One region of the Massilia sp. 05N420 genome, then DNA from elsewhere that is predicted to be linked to it. Evidence: predicted binding sites of a transcription regulator. Region 1 holds the regulator's gene; the other holds the start of a gene.
What was found. The regulator sigma-54, encoded in region 1, starts transcription at its own class of promoters, with help from an activator protein. The targets are predictions, from matches to a motif close to TGGCANGNAANCTGCTTT.
Positions count from the first base shown of each region.

Region 1 (4,840 bases):
GGAAGGCCAGCGCGGCCAGGACGATCAGAAACGACAAATTGGACTCCTCTATTGTTGTGCTTGGCTATGCCATTATTTCATTGCCTGATGAAATCATCGCATAAATTCGTGCTTATGCTGCAACGCATTATCGGTAGGCGAAAAAAAACCCGGCGGATGCCGGGGCGGCGGAGCGGGCGCCGCTTATGCCAGGTGGCGCAACGGATGCGCATGCGCCGGCCACACCGGCTCGAAGAAGCGCGCCACCATCTCCGGCGTGACGGCATCCAGCGCGGGCGGGTTCCACTTCGGCGCATTGTCCTTGTCGATCACCAGCGCGCGCACGCCTTCCAGCACTTCGCCGTGTTCGAAGTTGCGGCGCACCAGCGAGCGCTCCATGCGCAGGCAGGCAGCCACGTCCATCGTGGCGCCGCGCACCAGCATCTCGCGCGTCACGCACATCATCAGCGGCGAGCGCTGGCGCATCGCGGCCAGGGCCTTCTGCGCGAATGGGGTGTCATCGCCCTCCAGCGAGACCATCACGGCCTGTACCGAGTCGGCGCCAAAGTGCCTGTCGACCAGCGCGCGTTGCGCTTCGAGTTCGCTGGCGCCGGCCTGCTGCGCGAACGGCGCGGCGAAGGCGCGGATCGCATCGGCCAGCTGCTTGCCCGGCGTCGCAGCGATCAGCGCATGCAGTGCCGGCAGTTCGGCGCCCGGCACGAACACGTCGGCCAGGCCGACGTAGAGCGCATCGGCGGCGCCGATGGTCAGCCCCGTCAGTCCCAGATGCATGCCGAGCGCGCCCGGCGCATGCGACAGGAAGTGGCTGCCGCCGACGTCCGGGAACAGGCCGATGTTCACCTCGGGCATGGCCATCTTCGTGCGTTCGGTCACGATGCGCAGGCCGGTCTCGGGCCCGCCCTGGGCGATACCCATGCCGCCGCCCATGACCACGCCGTCCATCAACGAGATATAGGGTTTCGGATAGAAGTGGATCAGGTGGTTCAGCGCGTATTCTTCGGTAAAGAAGTCTTCCAGCAGCGCACTGCCTCCAGTGGGCGTGGCGCGCCCGGCCTGGTGGAAGAAGCGGATGTCGCCGCCTGCGCACAGGGCTTTCTCGCTGCTGCTCTTGATAACGACGGCGTCGACGTTCGAATCGTCGCGCCAGGCCAGCAGGGTCTCCGTCAGTGCGCGCACCATCTCCAGCGACAGCGAGTTCAGGGCCTTGGGACGGTCGAGGGTAATGATGCCGGTGCCGCTGGCAACGCGGGTCTGCACGTATTCGCTCATGTTCTTTTATTTATTGAAATGGAAAACGGCATTGTAGCGCGGCCCGGAAAACGAAAAGGGCGCCAGATGCGCCCTTCCTTGCTTGTGCTGCGCCAGCGGAAGGATCACGCTGTAGCGGCAGCTTCTCCTCCATCGTTGGGTATGCGCTTGAGCGGTGTACTACTGTGATCCTGCAGCATCTGCTTGTACTTCTGCACCTGCCGGTCGAGCCGGTCCATCAGCATGTCGATCGCGGCGTACAAGTCGTGCGCGGCGCTGGCGACGTGAACGATCTTGCCGGCGAGGCGCAAGTTGATCTCGGCCTTCTGGCGTTTTTCTTTCTCGGTGAGATTGTCAATGCAGAGGATGACGTGGGAGTCGATCACTTGATCGAAATGGCGGGTGATGCGTTCGAGCTTGTTCTGTACGTATTCACGGATTGCCGGGGTTACATCGAGATGATGTCCGCTGATAGTGAGATTCATACACACTCCTTTGATGATGCGCTGCCTGTCGTACGCGCATACCACGCACCAGGGCAGCGTTGTTGCAAGAAGCTTGCTGCAAGAGCTTGCTGAAAGAGCTTGCTACAGAGATTTACGGAGGCTGACGGGAGGGATCTTCAGCGCCTCGCGGTATTTCGCTACCGTGCGGCGTGCGATAACCATTCCCTGTTCCCCTAGCATCTCCGCGATCTTGCTGTCGGATAAAGGGTTTTTGGGGTCTTCTGCTCCTGTGAGTTGTACGATGAGAGCCCGGATCGCGGTCGAGGAGGCTTCTCCTCCTGCCTCGGTCGCGACGTGACTCCCGAAAAAGTACTTCAACTCGAACATGCCGTGCGGCGTCAGCATGTATTTCTGAGTTGTGACACGAGAAATTGTGCTCTCGTGTAGACCTAGTGTATCAGCTATCTCACGTAAAACAAGGGGCCGCATGGCAACGGCGCCATGGGAGAAAAAGTTCCGCTGGCGCTCCACGATTGCTTGAGCTACCCGAAGGATAGTATCGAAGCGCTGGCGCATGTTTTTGATGAGCCATTTTGCTTCCTGCAACTGCGCCGCCAGCTGGGATTCCGATTTTCCCTGCTTCATCAAGGTGGCATACAGGCTGTTCACGCGCAGGCGCGGCATCACCTCGGGATTCAGCTGCACGCTCCAGCCGTCCTTCGCGCGGCGCACGATCACGTCCGGCACCACGAAGTCGGAAACGTCGGAAGCGAAGGCCGCGCCCGGATGCGGATTGCAATGGCGGATCACGGCCTGGGCTTCGCGCAGGTCTTCGTCGTCGCAGTCGAGGGCTTTCTTGAGCTTGTTGAATTCGCGCTGCGCGAACCAGGTCAGGTAGCGTTCGACGATGGTCAGCGCCATGCGCCGCGTGACCAGCGGCACGCCCGGCATGCGGCGGATCTGCAGCGCCAGGCATTCGGCGGCGCTGCGCGCGCCCACGCCGGGCGGGTCCATGCTTTGCACCAGCGCCAGTGCGGTGCGCAGCTCCTCGAATTCCACTTCGAGTTCGGCCGGCAGGCGCGCATGCAGCTCGTCCAGGGTTTCTTCGAGGTAGCCGTTGTCGTCGAGGGTGTCGACGACGATCTCGACCAGCGCGCAATCGCGCGGCGACATGCAGGTCAGGCGTACCTGCTCCATCAAGTGTTCGCGCAGCGAGACCGGGCTGGCTTCCAGCTGCGGGCGGCCATCCTCTTCCTCGCCGCCGCTGCCGCTGCCGGAACGGCCAGACTCGCCCCAGTCCATGTCGTGCTCGGCGCCGCCGGCATCGCCGTTGTCGCTGTCGCCGCCTTCGGCTTCGGCGCCACCGCCGCCATTGCCCTCCTCGCCCTGGCTGGACGAGGGCGGCGAGTCGGGCGTGGTCGAGGTCGACGCGCCGTTGTTGATCGCGCCGTCGGCCAGCAGGCGCACCGAGTGGTCGAGCGGATCGTCGAGGCGTTCGAGCAGCGGGTTGTCGCTGAGGACCTGTTCAATCTCCTGGTGCAGCTCGAGAGTGGACAGCTGCAGCAGCCGGATCGACTGCTGGAGTTGCGGTGTCAGCGCAAGGTGCTGTGAGGTCTTGAGTTGCAGCGTCTGTTTCATGACTACATCCGGAAATGTTCACCCAGGTAGACGCGGCGGACGGATTCATTCGCGATGATGTCGTCCGGGCGTCCCGACGCCAGCACCGCGCCCTGGTTGATGATGTAGGCACGGTCGCAGATGCCGAGCGTCTCGCGCACGTTGTGGTCGGTGATCAGGACGCCGATGCCGCGCTCCTTCAGGAAGCGCACGATGCGCTGGATCTCGATCACCGCGATCGGATCGACGCCGGCAAACGGCTCGTCCAGCAGCACGAAGCGCGGGTTGGTGGCGAGGGCGCGCGCAATCTCCACGCGGCGCCGTTCGCCGCCCGACAGCGACAGCGCCGGGTTCTCGCGCAGCTTCTCGATCTGCAGCTCGGCCAGCAGCTCGTTGAGGCGCTCCTCGATGCGGTTCTTGCCCAGCGGCTTGCCGTCCTCGCGCTGCAGTTCCAGCACGGCGCGGATGTTCTCCTCCACCGTCAGCTTGCGGAACACCGAGGCTTCCTGCGGCAGGTAGGACAGGCCCAGCATGGCGCGCCGGTGGATCGGCAGGCTGGTGATGTCGGTGCCGTTGATGACGATGGCGCCGGCGTCGGCCGGCACCAGGCCCACGATCATGTAGAACGAGGTCGTCTTGCCGGCGCCGTTCGGGCCGAGCAGGCCGACCACCTCGCCGCAGGCGACCTGCAGCGAAACGTCGCGCACCACCAGGCGCTTGCCGTAGCTTTTCTGCAGCCCCTTGGCCACCAGGGTGCTGCCGCCGCTCGCGATGGCGGCGGCGTCTGCGTGTACATCCATCATTGCTTTCCTGCTTCCGGTTGCCCGGCCGACGCAGTGCGGCGCGGATAAAAAGTAAAACTGGCGCGGGCCTTGCCGGGCCTGTCGACGCCGCTCGGGTCGTTCAGGTTCAGCAGGACTTCCTTGCGCGCATCGTAGGCGATGAATTCGCCGCCCATTTCACGCATCACGTTGCGGCCTTCCAGCTGCCTGATGGCGGCGTTCGAACTGAACTTGACGACCTCGGTGCGCTCGTCGTACTCGATGCGCTCGGCCTGGCCTTCGTCCCACTGCTCGGGGCCGCTGTCGCGCTTCTGGCGGAACGACGCCGGCTTGCCGGGCGCCGCGACCAGGACGATGGTCTTGTAACCGTCCGGCGCTTCCTTGATCTCGGCACGCTCGGCCTTCAGCAGCATGGTGCCGCGGGTGGCGGTCACGCCGCCGGTCAGGACCACGGTTTGCGTGACCTGGTCCAGGGTCCCGTTGCCGCCGACCACCTTCAGCGGCTTGAGCGCATCCGCCCGCTCCGCCTGCGCCAGCGGCGCCAGCAACAGCGCGGCAGCGGCAAGGACGGCCTTCATTTACTGCTTCCCTGCCGGCGCCGCCGGCGTGGTCGCGGGAGCCGCCGCCGGCGCGGTACGGCGCGGCGCGATGATGATCGTGCCGCGTCCGCCGCCCGGCTTGCTTTCGCCGCTGGTGTCGTTGAACACGTTGGCCTGCTCGGTGCGGTTGTCGTAGGAGATGAACGGG
Region 1 covers NZ_JBFTMX010000015.1:220,392-225,231, forward strand. Annotated here, with positions in the region: gene AC1DIX_RS12225 (GntP family permease) at 1-37, opposite strand, end outside; gene AC1DIX_RS12230 (enoyl-CoA hydratase/isomerase family protein) at 184-1,269, opposite strand; gene hpf (ribosome hibernation-promoting factor, HPF/YfiA family) at 1,374-1,733, opposite strand; gene AC1DIX_RS12240 (RNA polymerase factor sigma-54) at 1,836-3,332, opposite strand; gene lptB (LPS export ABC transporter ATP-binding protein) at 3,335-4,111, opposite strand; gene lptA (lipopolysaccharide transport periplasmic protein LptA) at 4,111-4,671, opposite strand; gene lptA (lipopolysaccharide transport periplasmic protein LptA) at 4,672-4,840, opposite strand, start outside.

Region 2 (4,840 bases), on a different contig from region 1:
CCACATGCCCGCTTTCGCGCGGGCATTTTTTTTCATTTGCCATGCGAAAGGAATGACAAAGTGCTATCATGGCAACTTACCGGCGCTCCTGAATGTTTCTTGCGGCCGTCGGATATGCGAGCCAGAACCACGGAAAACCGACGATGAGCAGTATGCAGACAGAACGCGAACTCAAACCCCAGGAGTTCGGATTCGCGGCCTTGAACCTCCAGGTCGGCGTCCGGCTTCAATTCATTACCTACCGCCGCATCAAGCCGATGCAGTATTTCTCCACACTCATCGGCTGGATGATGGACGAGTACCTGATCGTCAAGATCCCGCAGGAGAACGGCGTCCCGGTCGGGCTGGTGGAAGGCGAGCGGATCACCATCCGCGTGTTCTCGGGCGTGAACGTGTGCTCCTTCGCCTGTACGGTCGCGCGCGTCTTCGACCGCCCCCTGCTCTACGTCCACCTGTCCTTCCCCGACACGATCCAGGGCACCAGCCTGCGCACGGCGATGCGGGTCAAGGTCGACATTCCGGCCCAGGTGCTGCCTGCGCATCCGGATGCGGCCCCGGTCGGCTGCACGCTCACCAATGTCAGCGTCAACGGCGCACGCATCGAGTCGAACTGCAGCCTGCCGGAAGACGGCGGCGAGATCGAACTGGAATTCGGCCTGACTTCGCCGATGGATGAGAAGGAAGTGCGGGTAAGGACACGCGCGGCGGTGCGCAACGTCAACGCGCTGCGCCGCGATTCGGACGCAACGGAGATCTTCGCCTACGGCGTGGAATTCCTGAAGCTGGATCCGATGCACTTCACCATGCTGCAGAACCTGACCTATGAGGTGCTGCTGGCGGACCGGCAGAAGATCGTCTAGAAGTAGCCGGCTTCCCACATGCGGGGCCAGTATGACCTCGGGTTGGCTGCCAGCTCCGGCGGCGTCAGTGGCTCGTGACGGGCATGCGTGGCGATGCTCGGCGCGACCGCGATTGCCATACCAGCGACTGCTGCAACTGCCAGGCCGGCAATCAGCCAGCGTAGCGGCATCGTGGCACGCGGCGCGAGCACTGCCTGCCGCGATTTAACCCAGCCGACGGCACAACCCAGGTACAGAACGATCGCCATCTGGCTCTGGGGCATGACGAGTACACCGGAGAAGAAACCATCCACGACGATTGCTGCGCCAGTCGCCAGCAAGGCGACCAGGATCTGCTGATTGCTCGAGTCTGACTCGGCGATGTGGGCGCCAGTGCGGACCAGGCCGCGTACGCCGATACCGATCGCTCCAAGCAGGCACGACAACGCCGGGATACCCCATTCAACGCCGATCTGCATGATGAAGTTATGTGGATGAGCACCGATACCCAGTGTCGCGCCGTAATGAGCGAAATGCTGAGGACCAATGCCGAGCCAGGGATGCGTGGCCATCAGTTGGCAAGACAAATGCCACAGCAGGTTGCGGCCCGATGTCGGGTCGGCAGCCGTGCGCTGCAGGACATTTGCGGCTGCGTCGAAAGGACGTAGACCGACCAGCATCGGCAGCAGAATGAATCCCAACAGATAGGCGATGCCGCCTGCCAGCGCGGCAAGCGCCATCGCCTTCAGGAAGCTAGAGGCCTGGGAGCGGCGAATTGCCGGCACGACCGCGCAGCCGGCGCCCAGAGCCAGGATGCTGGACCGTGCTTCGCTGACGAACAGCAGTGCCCACCAGAATGCCGCCAGCGCAAACCATACCCGGCGCAAAACGCTACGTGGGGGAGCTTGCAGGTAAAGAAGTACGATGAAGGGCAGCAGGACCGTCTGCGTATGGTTGAGAAATCGGATATTACTGAATCCAATCGCCAGATCCTGCATGTCGAGGTGGTTTGTGTTGGCAAGCGTTGCGGCATACATCAGCAGGACGCGCAGGGAGTAGAGGACGGAAATAGCGCCGATGCATTGCAGCGCAAGCAGGAGACCGCTGTTTCCGGCACGGCTCAGCCCCGCAGCGAGCAAGGCTACGGTTAGCAGCAAGAGCAGCAGCATCGACCACTCGTACAGGGCATGCGTCAGCGAGTAGGCATTCCATACCGAGACGGCGCCGAGGGCAAAAAATCCGACCAGGCACGCGCGCGCGATCGGATTCAGCCCGGCGATACCGTCCGCAGCTTCACTGCGCGTCATGATGAAGGCGGCCATGACGGCCAGTAGCCCGAGTTCGATGCAACGCTGGTCGTCGTGGCCAGAAGCCCACAAGAAACTGGCTGCCATGGCAGCGATGACGAGCAATGCCTGGCCGGTCCCGTTTGGCTTTGCGGCAATGCGGAGACCGATGGCGGAAGGTGCTGAGCTGGACATGGCGCCTCTGACTTGGACAGTTTCGGAACTGAAAAGGAAAAGCCGCCCGAAGGCGGCTTTGCGTGACTATTGCCGAGGATTACGAACCGATCGAATTCTTCTCGAAAGCAGCCTTCAGCGTGGGATTGGCGGTGATCGACGATGCATCGATCTTCCAAGTAACATTCGTCTCGTTCAGGGTCGGGGCGAAAGTCACGGTCTTGTCGCCGCTTTCGGTGCCTTTGCCGATGTTGTCCAGGGTCATGGTGATCACGCCGTTAGCGCCAACTGCGACGTTCTTGACTTCCTTGGTCGCGGTGAAGGTCGGGCCGCTGGTGCAGCCAGAAACACCACCTGCTTCCTGAGCGCACATCGCAACAGCGGTCTTGTACGGGTCAACAGCCGACAGGGCGTTAGCAGCCTTGGCCTTGGCGGTGTAATCGCTGTAAGCCGGGATCGCGACGGCTGCCAGGATACCGATGATCGCGACGACGATCATCAGTTCGATCAGGGTAAAGCCGCCTTCGGCTTTCTTCATCATTTTCGGTGCTTTCATGGTATCTCTCCAGTTTTGGTACGGCATTTAAAGGGTGACTGCTTATCCGGGTGCTGCTTGCTTCTGCCCTTTTCTATATGCAACTGCCGTGCCAGGTCGTTTCCATGCGAAATCGTTAGCATGCATACATCAAAACGCCGTGCCAGCACCAATTTTTGTCAGTATTACCCTTTCCGTATGACAATTTTTGTCATGGCCAGCGGCAAAATTTGTCCAGGTGTCGAAAATTGTCGCGTGCCTGCAAAAAAAACGGGGAGCCGAAGCTCCCCGTTTCCGTTCCGGCTGAAGAACTGGCGGATTACAGCATGGCCTTCAGCAGGCGAGCCATTTCCGACGGGTTCTTGGTGACCTTGATACCGCAGGCTTCCATGATTTCCAGCTTGGCTTGCGCGGTGTCGGCGCCGCCCGAGATCAGCGCGCCGGCGTGGCCCATGCGCTTGCCCGGAGGAGCGGTAACACCGGCGATGAAGCCGACGACCGGCTTCTTCATGTTGTCCTTGATCCAGTAAGCAGCGTTCGCCTCGTCCGGGCCGCCGATCTCGCCGATCATGATGACAGCGTCGGTATCCGGATCGTCGTTGAACATCTTCATCACGTCGATGTGCTTCAGACCGTTGATCGGGTCGCCACCGATGCCGACTGCCGACGACTGGCCCAGGCCCAGCGCGGTCAGCTGACCGACTGCTTCATAGGTCAGGGTGCCCGAACGCGAGACGACGCCGATGCGGCCCTTCTTGTGGATGTGACCCGGCATGATGCCGATCTTGATTTCGTCCGGGGTGATCAGACCCGGGCAGTTCGGGCCCAGCAGCAGGGTCTTCGAACCGGCCTTGGCCATGCGATCTTTGACTTCCATCATGTCGCGGACCGGGATGCCTTCGGTGATGCAGATTGCCAGGTCGAGTTCGGCTTCGACGGCTTCCCAGATCGCGGCGGCGGCGCCTGCCGGCGGCACGTAGATCACGGAAACGTTGGCGCCAGTGTTCTGCTTGGCTTCCTTGACGCTTGCGAAGATGGGGATACCCTCGAAGTCCTCACCGGCTTTCTTCGGGTTCACGCCGGCCACGAAGGCTTCACGGCCGTTCGCGTAGTCGCGGCACATGCGGGTGTGGAACTGGCCGGTCTTGCCGGTGATACCTTGGGTGATGACTTTGGTGTCTTTGTTAATCAGAATCGACATGTTATTTCCTTTGCGAATTAGGCTTGGCCAGCAGCGGCGGCAACGACCTGCTTCGCTGCGTCTTCCATGGTGTCGGCCGAGATGATCGGCAGGCCGGAATCGGCCAGCATCTTCTTGCCCAGGTCTTCGTTGGTGCCCTTCATGCGGACCACCAGCGGCACCTTCAGCGAGACGGCTTTCGATGCGGTGATCACGCCTTCGGCGATCACGTCGCAGCGCATGATGCCGCCGAAGATGTTGACCAGGATGGCTTTCAGGCCCGGGTTCTTCAGCATGATCTTGAATGCTTCGGTGACTTTCTCAGCCGTCGCACCGCCGCCCACGTCCAGGAAGTTGGCCGGCTCGCCGCCGAACAGCTTGATGGTGTCCATGGTGGCCATGGCCAGGCCGGCGCCGTTCACCAGGCAGCCGATGTTGCCGTCCAGCGAGATGTAGGCGAGGTCGAACTTCGATGCTTCGACTTCGGCCGGATCTTCTTCATCCAGGTCGCGGTAGGCGACGATTTCCGGGTGGCGGAACAGGGCGTTCGGGTCGAAGTTGAACTTGGCGTCCAGTGCGATGACCTTGCCGTCGCCGGTCACGATCATCGGGTTGATTTCGGCCAGCGAGCAATCGGTTTCCCAGTAGGCTTTGTACAGGCCTTGCAGGTTGGCGCGAGCGGCGGCGATCGAGCCTTCCGGCACGCCGATCTTGCGGGCGACGTCGTCAGCCTGCGCGTCGGTCAGGCCGACCGACGGCTCGATCACGACGTTGTGGATCTTTTCCGGGTGGCTGTGCGCGACTTCTTCGATGTCCATGCCGCCTT
Region 2 covers NZ_JBFTMX010000036.1:26,476-31,315, forward strand. Annotated here, with positions in the region: gene AC1DIX_RS20575 (flagellar brake protein) at 153-860, shown strand; gene AC1DIX_RS20580 (O-antigen ligase family protein) at 857-2,320, opposite strand; gene AC1DIX_RS20585 (pilin) at 2,400-2,855, opposite strand; gene sucD (succinate--CoA ligase subunit alpha) at 3,154-4,035, opposite strand; gene sucC (ADP-forming succinate--CoA ligase subunit beta) at 4,053-4,840, opposite strand, start outside.
Region 2: the regulator sigma-54 is predicted to act here: its motif matches at 2,932-2,949, upstream of AC1DIX_RS20585 (pilin).